Linked DNA regions of Microlunatus soli. The protein of the gene in region 1 interacts with the protein of each later gene in a pairwise test. Links are inferred from orthologs where the notes say so. Each region holds a gene or a part of one and is shown on either strand. Other genes may lie near its edges.

Region 1 (7,216 bases):
CGACATTCCTGTTCATCATGTCGTTGATTGGGCATTCGCAGGGATTCGGCCTGATCGCGTTCCTGACGCGGGGCGGTCCCGGCGAGTCATCGACGACGCTGTCGTACCTGATGTACAAGACCGGCTTCCAGAACTACCAGTTCGGGTCGGCGGCGGCGATGGGGATGATGAGCTTCGTCGGCGTGCTGTTGCTCAGCGCGGTGTTCTGGCGGTTCCAGCGCGGCAGGGGGCTGCACTCATGACCGCATCGACCGCACCCGAAGCAGTGTCGACGACGTCGGACGCAACCGCCGACCGGCGTCGCGTCTCGACCGGCGCGGTCGGGGAGAATCGGCCCCGGCTGTCGCTGCGCCGGCGCCGAGCGCGTCGCCGCTATCTGATCAAGTCGGTGGCGTTGTGGCTGTTGGCGGTGCTGTTCATCCTGCCGTTCGTCTGGATGCTCTCCTCGTCGTTGAAGCAGAACCTGGCGGTCTTCGCGATCCCGATGCAGTGGTTGCCGCATCCGGTGGAGTGGCTGAACTACGCCGAGGTGTGGCTCAACGGGTCGCCCTCGATGGCGGTCTTCTTCTCCAACTCGATCACCGTCTCGCTGCTCGGCGTGGTCGGCGACCTGACGACGTCGGCGATGGCCGGTTATGCCTTCGCCCGGCTCAGCTTCGCCGGTCGGGACAAGGTGTTCCTGCTCTACCTGGCAACGGCGATCGTGCCCAACCAGTTGCTGCTGGTGCCCCGGTTCATGTTCTTCCAGCAGGTCGGCCTGTACAACACCCTGTGGGCGCTGATCCTGCCCGGCATCTTCACCGTGTTCGGCACCTTCCTGATGCGGCAGACGTTCCTGTCGCTGCCGGCCGAATACGGTGAGGCGGCCCGGATCGACGGGGCAGGGGAGTGGCGGGTCTTCACCCGGGTCTACCTGCCTCAGGCCAAGGCGACGCTGGCCGCCCTGGGCATCATCAGCTTCGTCGGATCCTGGAACGACTACGAGAGCCCGTTGATCATGCTGTCGGACAAGGAACTGTTCACCGTGCCGCTCGGGCTGACCCGATTCGTCGATGCCGACGGTGGTCTGTCCGCCGGCTACGCGATGGCCGGCTCGGTGTCCTCGGTGATCCCGATCATGATCATCTTCCTGCTCTTCCAGCGGCACTTCATCGCGGCGCTGGCGAGCTCCGGTCTGAAGTGAGGTAGCGCGACATCTCGGCCAGCTCCCGTACATGATCATGGTCGCCGGCGGCGTCGCAGTCGTCGAACGGGTCGTAGTGCACGGCCAGGATGCCCGCATTGCGGGCGCCGACGACGTCGGCGGGCACGGTGTCGCCGACATGCACGGCCTGGTCCGGGGTGACGCCAAGAGCGGTGGTCGCGTGCAGGAAGAACCGCGGGTCGGGTTTGTTCAATCCGACCACAGCGCTGTCGAACACTTGGTCGACCTCGACCCCGGGACCGGGGCCCTGTTGACACATCCGAGCCGTCCGCAGCATGTCGGCGATCCGACCGTCGGCCTGCGAGACGATCGCCACCTTCACGCCGCCGGCGGTGAAGTCGGCCAGCGCGGCCTTCGACTGCGGGTCCGGGTCGTGCCACATGTTGCGGGTGGCGCAGGCGGCCCGGTAGGCGCGGCTGCACTCCGATCGGCGATCCTCCGGCACACCGGCATACTCGGGCAGGATCTCGTAGTAGTCGCGAGAGTCTCCGTGCGCCGGGTGCGCCGCATTGTGCGCGGCACAGTGGGCACGATAGAAGTCCTCGGACGTCCGGACGCCGCCGAAGTCGGCGATCACCGGCGCCAACTCACGGCGGTTCAGCAGCAGCAGAACGCCGCCGACATCGACCAACAACGCTGACTTCGACGAACTCGCTGACATCGGGACTCCTGGTCGCTGGACGGCAGGGCCCACCGTAGCCGTGGCCGAGGCCGTAGCTGCGGGCGGCGCCGTACCGAGCTGCGGTAGCATGAGTGCTATGTATCGTCAGGAGCTCCTTAGTTAGCCGCACGGACCCGGTCTGTGCGGCTGCCCCTCATGCCTTCGGGCCGAGGGGTCTTTTCATGTCTGGGAGTCCGACCTCGAAGGGTCGGCGGTTCATGGTCGAGGACGATGCAGTGATCGAGGAGTGAGAGCAGTGACGCAGGTCGCAGAGGGAGCCGGCGCCGCGAGTCCGGTTGCCGACGAGAGAGCGGTTGCCGACGAGCGAGCGCGGTACGACGCCGGTGCCGCCCAGGAACGCTGGCAGCAGTACTGGGACGAGCACCAGACGTTCAAGGCCCGCGATGACGGGTCGAAGGAACGCCGGTACGTCCTCGACATGTTCCCCTACCCGTCCGGTGACCTGCACATGGGGCACGCCGAGGCGTTCGCGATGGGTGACGTGGTCGCCCGCTACCAGCGGTTCCGCGGCTTCGACGTGATGCATCCGATCGGCTGGGACTCCTTCGGGCTGCCGGCCGAGAATGCCGCGATCAAGCGCAACTCGCACCCGGCGGAGTGGACCTATGCCAACATCGACACCCAGGCCAACTCGTTCCGGCGCTACGGGCTGAGCCTGGACTGGTCCCGAGAGCTGCACACCTCCGACCCGGAGTACTACAGGTGGACCCAGTGGCTGTTCCTGAAGTTCCGGGAGCAGGGTCTGGCCTATCGCAAGGCGAGCTACGTCAACTGGTGCCCCAAGGACCAGACGGTGCTGGCCAACGAACAGGTCGTCCAGGGGCTGTGCGAGCGCTGCGGCACCCAGGTCACCAAGCGCGAGCTGACCCAGTGGTTCTTCAAGGTCACCCAGTACGCCGACCGGCTGTTGGACGACATGGAGCAGCTGGAAGGCGGTTGGCCCGAGCGGGTGCTGACCATGCAGCGCAACTGGATCGGCCGGTCCTCCGGCGCCTATGTCGACTTCCGGATCGAGGGCCGGGAGGAGCCGGTGACGGTGTTCACCACCCGACCCGACACCCTGTACGGCGCCACCTTCTTCGTCGTCGCTCCCGACGGTGCGCTGGCCTCGCAGATCGTCACCGATGATCGACGGGACGAGTTCGAGGCGTACCTGGAGAAGACGAAGTCGGAGACCGAGATCGAGCGGCAGTCCACCGACCGGGAGAAGACCGGCGTCTTCCTGGGCGTGCACGCGATCAACCCGATCAACGGCGAACAGATCCCGGTCTACGCCGCCGACTACGTGCTGGCCGACTACGGCACCGGCGCGGTGATGGCGGTCCCGGCCCATGATCAACGCGACCTGGAGTTCGCCCGGAAGTTCGGCATCGACGTCCGCGTTGTGGTCGACACCGGCGAGCCGGATCCCAACGAGACCGGGATCGCGACCGCCGGCGACGGAAGTTACGTCAATTCTCCTGCCCTGGAAGGGATCACCGACAAGGCGACCGGGGTGGCCAAGATCATCTCGGCGCTGACCGAGCAGGGCGTCGGTCGGGAAGCGATCACCTACCGGCTGCGGGACTGGCTGCTGAGCCGACAGCGGTTCTGGGGTGCCCCGATCCCGATCATCCACTGCGAAAAGTGTGGGGAGGTGCCCGTGCCCGAAGATCAGCTGCCGGTCGAGTTGCCGTATCTGACGGGCACGGACCTCAACCCCAAGGGAACCTCGCCGCTGGCCGCGGCGACCGACTGGGTGAATGTCGACTGCCCGCAATGCGGGGGACCGGGGACCCGGGACACCGACACGATGGACACCTTCGTCGACTCGTCCTGGTACTTCTTCCGCTACTGCTCGCCGACCGATGATCACCAGGCGTTCGACCCCGAGGCCGTTGCCCGGTGGATGCCGGTCGCGCAGTACGTCGGCGGCGTCGAGCACGCGATCCTGCACCTGCTGTACATGCGCTTCTTCACCAAGGTGCTGTACGACATGGGGCTGATCACCTTCACCGAACCGATGAAGCGGCTGCTGAATCAGGGCCAGGTGATCAACAAGGGCAAGTCGATGAGCAAGTCGCTGGGCAACGGGGTCGACCTGGGTGCGCAGATCGACGAATTCGGTGTCGACGCCGTCCGGCTGACCGTCGTCTTCGCCAGCCCGCCGGAGGAGGACGTCGACTGGGCCGACGTGTCACCTGGTGGTTCGCTGCGCTTCCTGCAGCGCGCGTACCGGCTGGCCGCCGACGTGACCAGCGATCCGGGCGTCGACTTCGCGGCCGGTGACGCCGGCCTGCGGTCGACCGCGCACAAGCTGTTCGCCGACATCACCGACTGTATCGAGGGCCAGCGGTTCAACGTCGCCATCGCCCGCATCATGGAGCTGGTGAACGCCACCCGCAAGGTGATCGACAACGGTTCCGGGGGCGACGATCCGGCCGTTCGTGAGTCGGCCGAGATGATCACCAAGGCGCTGAGCCTGTTCGCGCCGTACGTCACCGAGGAGATGTGGGAGCTGCTGGGACACCGGCCGTCGGTCGCGGACTCCGGCTGGCCGGAGGTCGACCAGAGCCTGCTGGTCACCGAGCAGGTCACCTGCGTGGTCCAGGTCAAGGGCAAGGTCCGGGCCCGGCTGGAGGTCTCCCCGACGATCAGCGAGGACGACCTGCGCGAGCTGGCGCTGGCGGACGAGAACGTCCAACGCACTCTGGACGGCCGTGAGATCGCCAAGATCATCGTCCGGGCGCCCAAGCTGGTCAGCATCGTCCCCGCCTAGCCTGGCCGACCTGCTTCCCAACAGCCGCACCATTTGCGTACGTCCGCACCAGGTATACCCGGTGCGGAGGTACGGAACCGGTGCGGCTGTTGGCTTTGCGCGCACAAAAGCGGGTGCACGCGCACGGGGAGCGGCGTACAGTCGTGGGCTGCTGTGGAACGTCAGACCAACGACATCGGGGGAAGGAGGCGATCGGCCATGAAGTCCCCGATCTAGCCGACAGTCCTTGTCGGCGGAAGGAGCTTCATCATGGCTACTCGCCGTTTCTACCGCCGCCGGTTCCTCAACCGGCGGGGCTATCACGCGGGCGCATACGTGCTCGCCGACCTTCAGATCCTCAAGGACACCTCCGGCGAACGCACGGTCGACGCCGATCTGACGATCGCCGACTGCTCCCGTGTCACCTCGCTCGATCTGAGCGCCTACAACGTCGGTGACGCCCGCAATGCGCTGCACAAGGCGCGGCTGCTGCGCGCCATCGTGAACGATTTCACTGACGCCTTCGAGGAAACGCTCGCCGAGGTGTACCCCAAGCTGAAGTGATCATCGCCTGGCCGAAGCCACTGACAAGCGGGTCAGAAACACCGACATACCGCTGTCGTCCCGGGACGCCAGGATCGGTTCCGGGCCCGTACCGAGCGTGCCCGGAACCGAGGAGATGATCATGAGCAATCTGGATACCCTGGCCCGTTGGACCCGGCTGTGGAACGGCGATCTCGATCAGGCCGAGCAGATCTGCCGCCCGGACTTCAGCATCCACTTCGGTGGTCTGGGCATCGCTGACGAGGCGGACACGATCAGGACACCAGCGGGACTCCGTCGACTCATCGGCTCGTTCCGTGCGGACCGCCCCGGTTTGGGCTACGGCCACGTCCGACTGATCGACGGCGGTGATCATGGTGTCTCGATCTGGAACGCCGACCGGAACGATCTCCATGTCGGTGGGATCGATGTCTTCGACTTCGACGACGGGTTGATCAGCCACGTCTACTCTGTGACCGGGCAGCGTCCGATGTCCGGTTGATCCGGGCGGACCCAGAAGTCGAGGATCGGAGATGCGGTGAAACGTTCGGAACGGTTGTACGCCCTTGTCGATCATCTCCGCGCGCGGTCGCCGCGCCCGATCCCGGGCCGGACACTGGCGGACACGTTCGAGGTGACCGTCCGGACCATCGAACGGGACATCCTGGCCCTGCAGCAGTCGGGAGTCCCGATCTATGCCGAGCCGGGGCGCACCGGAGGCTATGTGATCGATCGGGAGTTCTCGCTGCCCCCACTGCAGTTCAGTGCGACCGAAGCCACGGCGATCATCGCCGGGCTCTCGCTGCTCGCCGGGTCACCCTTCGGCGGCGAGACACAGGCTGCGATCGACAAGATCATCTCGGCGCTGCCCGAACGCCGACACCGGAAGGCGACAGAGCTGTTGTCCCGCACCTATCTGATCGGGGCCGGGCGGGACCTCCTCACCCGGGATCGCGTCCTGCCGCGGGCGATCGTCGATGGCGCGGTGCTGTGGATCAGCTACAGCGATGCGAACGGTGCGATCTCCGAGAGGTCGGTCGAGCCGCTCGGACTGCTGCACGGCGGCGACCAGTGGTATCTGATCGGCTGGTGTCGCGCCCGGGGCGGAGTACGAGGTTTCCGCACCGATCGGATCCGGTCGGTCGACGTGACTGACGAGCATGCGCCGCAACGACCCGAGGCGGTGATCGCCGCGGACCTGGAGCGATGGGCAGCCCACAATCTCGCCGACGACCGATGAGGACTGCCGGACGTCACCAGCTGTTCAGGCGCCGGCCAACCGGGTGATCAGCCCGAGGTGATCGGTGCCGTCGATCGGGAAGGTGTCGATCGCGGTGACGGTGAGTCGTCGGTTGACCAACACATGATCGATCTGGATCAGCGGTGGCAGCAGCCGCACGTTCGCCGGATAGGTCGGCAGCCAGCCGCGGCCGACGATGTCGGTGGCGGAGACGAAACCGTGGCGTTCGAGCCGGCGCAGTGGCCGGTGGTCGCTGGTGGCGTTGAAGTCACCGGCAATCACCTCGGGGCGACCGTCGAGCTGCTCAGCACGGCTCAGCAGCGACCGATGCTCGGTGACCCACAGATCCCCGCCACAGAAGGGATTGCACGGATGGGCGGCGATCAGGTTCACCGGGCCGATACCGGGCACCGCCACAGTTGCCGACCACTGCGGGCTGGTCGATCGCAACTCCTTCGCGTCGGTCAACGTAAACCGGGACAGGATCATCGACTGGTTGCCCGACGAGATACCCGCCGGGACCACCGAGTCCAACCTGTCGGCGGTCGCGTCCCGGACTGCGGTGTAGGCGGTCGGCGTCACCTCGACCAGGATCAGGATGTCGACCCGCTCGGCGATGCTGCGGATCTGATCCACATCGGCCGACCCGATCTTCATGTTGAGACTGGCCACCGTGAACGGTGCCGTCCGGGCCGGACGCCGGTCCGCGACGAACTGTGGGCCGATCCAGATCAGCTGCATGATCAACAGCAGCGCGCTGACGCCGGTCAACAGCGCCAATGCGAGTCGCCGGCGTGCACGCACCAGAGC
Region 2 (7,054 bases), 1.1 Mb from region 1 along the record:
TCCGTGGGACAAGGCGTTCAACACAGCCGCAGACGAGTTGAAAAAGCTGGGCACGCCGGTCCTGATGATCGCCGACGACATCGATCGATTGCAGACCGAGGAGCTGCTCGCGCTTCTCAAAGTCGTCCGGCTTCTTGGTCGGTTCCCTGGGGTGCACTACCTGCTCGCCTACGACGAGGGAACATTGTTCCAGGCTCTCTCCGAGGCGAACCTTGTCGGCGAGGACGACGGTGCCGCGGCCCGCTTCATGGAAAAGATCGTCCAGTACCCGCTCGTGGTGCCCCCGTTGCTGTCCACACAGCTGCTGGCCCGGCTCGACGCAGGTCTTTCCGCGACGCTTGCCGACGCGGGACGACCGCAACCGAACGGCGAGCGACTTGGGCATCTCGTCGAGGTGTACCGGTCTGTGCTCGGTACTCCCCGTGCCATCGACCGCTATCTCGCGCAGCTGCGACACCACATACCCCTAGTCCAGCCAGAGGAAATCGATGATGAGGACGTCATCGTCCTCACTCTGCTTCGCACAGCGTTCCCGACCCTGTACCAGCAACTTCCGCGATGGCGCGATCAGCTGATTTCCGGGCACACTGACAAACTCAAACACAGCACAAGCGGCATTGAATACGAGCCGTTCGACATCGAACCTCTGCTCGAGACGGTGCCAACTCGCTCACGGGCTGACGCCCGAACGCTACTAACTGACCTGTTCCCAAAGCTGCGTTCTCGCGGCGTGAGTTACGCCTCTTCAGACCGTCGCATCAGCGACGCCCGGTACTTCGACCGGTACTTCGCAATGGGGATCCCGTCCCACGATGTCTCCGACCTCGAGGTGGCGAAGGCGACAGACGAGGTCGGGCGTGGACAGCCAGCGGCGCTCACAGCGCTACTCAGCCAGGCGAACCCGGACCGCGTCGTCCTCGTCGTCGACAAGAGTCGGCGATTCGCAGAGAGTCTACCCAAGGACGACGCCGGCGACGCGCTCCGCCTCGCGCTCGTGAAGCTGCTGGTCGCAGTCCTCGACGACGTGCACGACAAGCCGAGCTTCTTCATGAGCCCGCGCGAGCGGGTAGTCGCTTGGGCTAGCCAAGTCGTAACGCATCTGACCGACATGGCGCCGGCTGACGCACTGCTCGACGCTCTCACCGCCACCGCCGACTTGGCGACGAGGATCGAGGTTATCTACCGTGCCGACCTCGATGAAGGACCCCGTCCTGCCTGCCTCGACCAAGTCATCGCAGAGTTGAGCGCTCAGGCCACCAAGGAGATAGTCGTCCATCTCGAAGCTCAAGACTCCGCTCCCGAGAACACCCAGCCGGGAACGATCATCCACTTCGTGCTGAGCACCGCCCAAGCCGCCCCGCTGGCTACCGCGGTCGCCGCTGGCCTCGCATCGGGCGCGTTCGGAATCGCGGATGTCGCGGCCCGGGTGATCCCGATTCGGATCCTCTACGGGGTCGGGAGCCAATACGAGCTGAGTGACTTCGACCAAGAGACCTTCAACGCCCTGGTTCCACCCGCTCCCGATCCCTGGTATCAATCAACGAAGATCGAGGTCGACAAGCACGACTTAAGCTGGGCCAACCGACGGGAGTACGCGGCCGGCCGGGCGAAGCAGCCTCCAGCTTGATCAACTCTGTCGACCGCCAGAGGCGATGGTCAAATGTACGCACGGGATCCCCGACCAGGCGGCAGCGAGCTCTACCCGATCGATCGATGATCACGGATGCTGGATCGGGTGACTTCGCGGCGCCGATCCCCAGATCGGCACACTAGGAGCCCAGCTCACTGCCACACTTCCGTTGTGCCCACGATCAACGATCGCGCAGCAACGGCCAGCAATCCAAGTACCCCGGTGCCAGTCCTGCGCCAGATGGCCTCGGACGCCGCCCCGAAGGTCCGCACAGCAGTCGCGGGAAACCCATCCACACCGATCGACCTGCTCAAGACCCTCGCCGAGGACGAACTTCCTCGTCCGCTTTGCCGTCGCCGAAAGTCCAAATCCGGACGCGGCCGTGGTCGCTTTACAGTCATCGAGACCCGACACCCGGGCCCAAGCTGCGACACGCGACGATCTCGACGATCCAACTCGTTGGTCACTTCTGCAGGATCCTGCGCACGAAGTGCGCGAACACCTGGCCGACACCTGTTCGGACGTCGAGCTCCTGATCGCGTTGACGCACGATCCACACCCGATGGTCCGAGGATCCGCGGCACTGAACGGGCACCTTCCGCTGGTCGAGCTGGAGAAACTCGCCAAGGACCCCTTAGCCCCGGTGCGAGCCGCAACAGTCGCGACCCGCCGGCTCAGCGCCACCACTCTCACCCGACTGGCAAACGACCGGTCCGCCGAGGTCCGATGGGAAATCCTCACCTCGCACCCAGAACGCCTGGATCTCGTCAAGAAGCTCGCCGGCGACTCTGATGAGATCGTCGCTGGCCAGGCTCGCTCCCAGCTTGAGTGACCGCCTGCCCGCAGGACGTTCCACCACCGGGCGGCAGCTGGCCGGCACCCGTAGGCGGTGCCGTGTGTGCCCGCAGCACCCGCCCGGCTCTCCTGCCCGCTCAACGGGCGCCATACGCAACACGATCCGGGTTCTCCGGTGACTCGCTGATCATGATCATTCGGCGGAAGCGTCGACCGAGTAATCAGCGCAGGTAGCAGCAGACTGGCAGCCCCCGCGCTCGGAGAGGTTTGACGAGGCACACCGTCGACGACCAGCCAGTCGACAGCAATCTCAGGCGTCCTCGCCGATTCGGGCAACCTCGGAGGCGGCGTCCGGTCCAGCGTTCAGCAACACCTCGAACCCTTCGGCGTCCAGGACCGGCACCTTCAGCGAGACGGCCTTGTCGTACTTGGATCCGGGCGACTCCCCGACCACCACGTACGCCGTCTTCTTCGACACCGACCCCGACACCTTGCCGCCGCGGCTGGTGATGGCTTCGGCGGCGCTGTCCCGGGTGTAGCCGGAGATGGTGCCGGTGACCACGAAGGTCAACCCGGCCAAGGTCTGCTCGCCGAGCTCACGCTCCTCGGCGACCATCTGGACGCCGGCGGCCTTCCATTTCGTGACGATGTCGCGATGCCAGTCGACGGCGAACCAGTCGACGATGGCCTGGGCCAGGGTCGGGCCGACCCCCTCGACCTCGGTGAGTGCCTCGACGTCGGCGGCGGCGATCTTGTCGATGTCGCCGAAGGCGTCGGCGAGATCGGGAGCGACCCCCGGGCCGAGGTGCCGGATCGACAGCGCGATCAGGAATCGGTCCAGCGGCCGCTGTTTCGCCTCGTCCAGGTTGTCCAGCAGCTTGCGGGCATTCGCGGTCAGGTTGCCGGCCTTGGTCCGGAACAGCTCTGCCTGCACCAGCTTGTCGGCGTCGAGATCGAAAAGGTCGCCCTCGTCGGTCAACAGTTCGTTGTCCAGCAGCGCCCCGGCGGCCTGGCCACCGAGCATCTCGATGTCCAGCGCGGACCGGCCCGCCAGGTGGAACAGCCGCTCCCGCAACTGCGCCGGGCAGGACCGGGTGTTCGGACAGCGGATGTCGGCGTCGCCCTCCTGCTCCGGCCGCAGCTCGGTCCCGCAGGCCGGGCAGTGGGTCGGCATCTCGAACTCGGTCTCGCTGCCGTCCCGCAACTCGACCACCGGCCCGACGATCTCGGGGATCACGTCACCGGCCTTGCGGAGCACGATCGTGTCGCCGATCAACACGCCCTTGCGTTTGACCTCACTGGCGTTGTGCAGCGTCGCAAAACCCACCGTCGAGCCGGCGACGACCACCGGCTCCATCTCCCCGTACGGCGTGACCCGGCCGGTGCGGCCGACGTTGACCTTGATGTCCAGCAGCTTGGTGTTGACCTCTTCGGGCGGGTACTTGTAGGCGATCGCCCAGCGCGGCGCCCGTGAGGTCGATCCGAGTTGATCTTGCACGGTGCGCTGGTCGAGCTTGATCACCACACCGTCCAGCTCGTGCTCCACCGAATGTCGATGCTCGCCGAAGTAGCCGATGTAGTCCCAGACCTCGTCCAGCGTCGTACACAGCTTGGTATGACTGCTGACCGGCAATCCCCAACGGGCCAGCCCGTCGTAGACCTGGGACAGCCGATCGGCCTCGAACCCCTCGACAGCCCCGATGCCGTGCGCGATGAACCCGAGGTTGCGGCTGGCAGTGATCCGCGGATCCTTCTGCCGCAGCGAGCCGGCCGCCGAGTTGCGCGGATTGGCGAACGGCGCCTTGCCGTCGGCGACCAGCGACTCGTTGAGCTTTTCGAAGGACTCCACCGACAAGAACACCTCACCGCGCACCTCGAGCAGCGCGGGGAGATCATCGCCGGTCAGCCACTGCGGGATCGGCTTGATCGTCTTGACGTTGTCGGTGACGTCCTCCCCCACCCGGCCGTCGCCGCGGGTCGCCGCCCGGACCAGCTTGCCGCCCTCGTAAACCAGGTCGATCGCCAGTCCGTCGATCTTGAGCTCGCAGAGGAAGCCGGACTTTTCGATCTGTTGCTGTCCGAGCTCACGGATCGCGCGCTGCGCCCATCGGTCGAGCTCCTCGGCGCTGAACGCGTTGTCCAGGCTGAGCAGTCGCTGCGGATGCTGCACGGCCGCAAAGGTCGACGACGGCGGCGGGCCGACCTTCTGCGTCGGCGAATCCGGTGTCCGCAGTCCCGGGAACTCCGCCTCCAGGCTCTCCAACTCGCGCAGGGTCTTGTCGAACTCGGCGTCGGACATCGTCGGTTGGTCGAGCACGTAGTAACGCCAGCGGGCCTGATCGATCGCCTCGCTCAGCTCGGCATGCCGCTGCCTGGCCTCGGCCGTCGGTTCGGCACCGGCGGCAGCACGAGCGGTTTCCTCGGACAGTTCGGGCGTCTGATCGGGCGTCTGACTCACACCCGAAATCTAGCGTGTGGCACCGACATCTTGGGTCGATCGGTGGCCCCGGGCCGGCTGTCTCCGGAGCTGAACGAGACGGTGAATAGTCGGGCGATCGAAAACCGATCGGAACTGTCGGCGGCCCGCACTAAGCTGCCCGAGCGGTCACAGGGTGGTGATGGATGGTGGTGGGGGTGATGGATGTTCGGGATCCTGCGGTTCGGCCTACGGGTCGCCCGGAAGTCGACGGTCATCGCGGTGGCGGCGGCCTTGCTCGGAGCGGCGACCGCGATCGTCATCCCGGTGCTCACCGGCCGGGCGATCGGCGGCGCCCTGGGGGTGATCCGCAACGGCTTGGACCGGCCGTACGTCGTCGTCCTGATCGTCCTGTTGCTCGCGCTGGCGATCAGCAACGTGACCTCGGTGCTCGGCCAGACCGGCTTCGAGTTGGCCGACGGCCCGATCCGTCGGGAGGTGACGCTGCGGATCGGCTGGGCGCTGTCGCACGACCCTGATCTGACCGAGATGGAGGATCCGGCGACCGCGGCGCTGGTGCAGAAGGTCCGGTCCCGGGAGTGGGAGATCTCGATGGGCTATCAGCTGCTCACCGGGGTCGCCACCCGACAGATCCCGGCGCTGATCGGCACCGCGGTCACCCTGGGCATCGTGCTCACCTGGTGGGCGCCGCTGCCGATCATGATCCTGATCTTGATCAACGCGGAGTATCTACGCCGGGTGATCACCACCCAGATGGACGTCTGGTCCGGCCAGACCGAAGGACAAAAGCATGCCGCGTACGCCTTCGAGCAGGCGATGGGCAAAGCTGCGAAGGAGATCCGGATCTTCGGCCTCGCCGACTACCTGCGGCGCCGAATGATGGGCTACGCGTTGGAGGGCTACCGGCCCTACTGGGCGCGACGGTGGCGGGACGCCGGGCTGAGTGTGGTGCTCGGCGTCGCGAAGGTGATCGCCACGCTGGCGGTGATCTGTTACGCCGCCTGGCAGGCCGCCACCGGCAGGATCGATCTGACCACCATCGCCACCGCGATCCCGTTGATCATGGCGATGGCCGACACCGATCTGTGGATGATCGGCCAGCTGCAGCGAGCCGGGACCACCTACGGCTGGCTGGAACAACTCGCTCCGACCAAGCAGTACGCCCAGGACCAGACCGAAGGAGCGGCCAAGGTCGCAGCAGCGGCCAGGACCACCAAGATCGCTACGCCGGCCGAGCTGACCTCGGCCGACACGATCATCCGGCCAGCCGACGCCGACACGGCAGACAGCATCGAGACGCCAGCTTCGACCGCGATGGTCGTCGGAGACCGTCGGCGGCCGGACGAGCCGGCCACATCTCCTCCGCCGGGCATCGTCTTCGACGAGGTCAGCTTCGGTTATCCGGGCAGCGATCGGCTGATCCTGGACGGGCTGAGCCTGGAGCTTCCGGCCGGTGATGCGGTTGCTCTGGTGGGGGTCAACGGGGCCGGCAAGTCGACCCTGGTGAAGCTGCTGGTGGCCGGCTACCTGCCGACCCGCGGTCGGGTGCTGGTCGACGGTGTTGATCTTGCGTCACTGGACGTGGACCAGCGGCGCGCCTGGCAGCGCCGGGTCTCCCCGATCACCCAGGAATTCCTCCGGCTGCCGTTGCCGGCCGGCGACAACGTCGAGCTCGGCTCCGGGGCGGTCTGGGCCGGTCGGCTGGATCCGGATCCGGTGCCGGACACCGCGGTGTTGGACGACATCGCGCAGCGGGCCGGGATCACCGATCTGGTGCAGCGGTTGCCGGCCGGATGGCTGACCTCCTTGGACAAGACCATGCCGGGCGGCACCGATCTTTCCGGCGGTGAGTGGCAGCGGATCGGTCTGGCACGGGCGCTGCGAGCCGTCTCGTCCGGCGCGCAGGTGCTGGTGTTGGACGAGCCCGCGGCGGCACTGGACGTGCAGTCCGAGGCCCGGCTGGTCGACGGTTACCTCGACCTGGCCCGGTCGGTGACGTCCTTGATCATCTCGCACCGGTTCTCGGTGGTCCGGCCGGTGCCGTCGATCTGTGTGCTGGAGCACGGCCGGATCGTCGAGCACGGAGCGCACGAGGAGTTGATGGACATCGCAGACGGTCGGTATCGGGCGATGTTCCGGATGCAGGCCAGTCGGTACGCCGAGGCAGATGCCGAGGTCGAGGCCGAGTTGCG

Evidence for each region. Proteins that work in one complex are often made in the same cells at the same time.
Region 2: the proteins of leuS (region 1) and ligA interact in binary tests that used the Escherichia coli proteins (3 or more experiments, as listed by UniProt). The link is inferred for Microlunatus soli from one-to-one orthologs.

What each region holds. Positions count from the first base shown.
Region 1 is NZ_LT629772.1:5,035,552-5,042,767, forward strand. The notes cover bases 1,754-4,882. They hold leuS (leucine--tRNA ligase), read left to right. Parts: upstream 1,754-2,121; coding sequence 2,122-4,644; downstream 4,645-4,882. Other genes in these bases: BLU38_RS23085 (HAD family hydrolase), read right to left, coding at 1,754-1,865. In the rest of the region: BLU38_RS23075 (carbohydrate ABC transporter permease), read left to right, coding at 1-242; BLU38_RS23080 (carbohydrate ABC transporter permease), read left to right, coding at 239-1,183; more of BLU38_RS23085, read right to left, coding at 1,149-1,753; BLU38_RS23095 (hypothetical protein), read left to right, coding at 4,894-5,187; BLU38_RS23100 (nuclear transport factor 2 family protein), read left to right, coding at 5,309-5,668; BLU38_RS23105 (helix-turn-helix transcriptional regulator), read left to right, coding at 5,705-6,406; BLU38_RS23110 (endonuclease/exonuclease/phosphatase family protein), read right to left, coding at 6,431-7,216.
Region 2 is NZ_LT629772.1:6,100,226-6,107,279, reverse strand. Bases 2,295-5,261 are described here. They hold ligA (NAD-dependent DNA ligase LigA), read right to left. Parts: upstream 4,854-5,261; coding sequence 2,736-4,853; downstream 2,295-2,735. Other genes in these bases: BLU38_RS27925 (ATP-binding cassette domain-containing protein), read left to right, coding at 5,067-5,261; BLU38_RS31915 (hypothetical protein), read left to right, coding at 2,295-2,462. Also shown: BLU38_RS27940 (KAP family NTPase), read left to right, coding at 1-1,627; more of BLU38_RS31915, read left to right, coding at 2,121-2,294; more of BLU38_RS27925, read left to right, coding at 5,262-7,054. UniProt on the Escherichia coli protein: DNA ligase that catalyzes the formation of phosphodiester linkages between 5'-phosphoryl and 3'-hydroxyl groups in double-stranded DNA using NAD as a coenzyme and as the energy source for the reaction.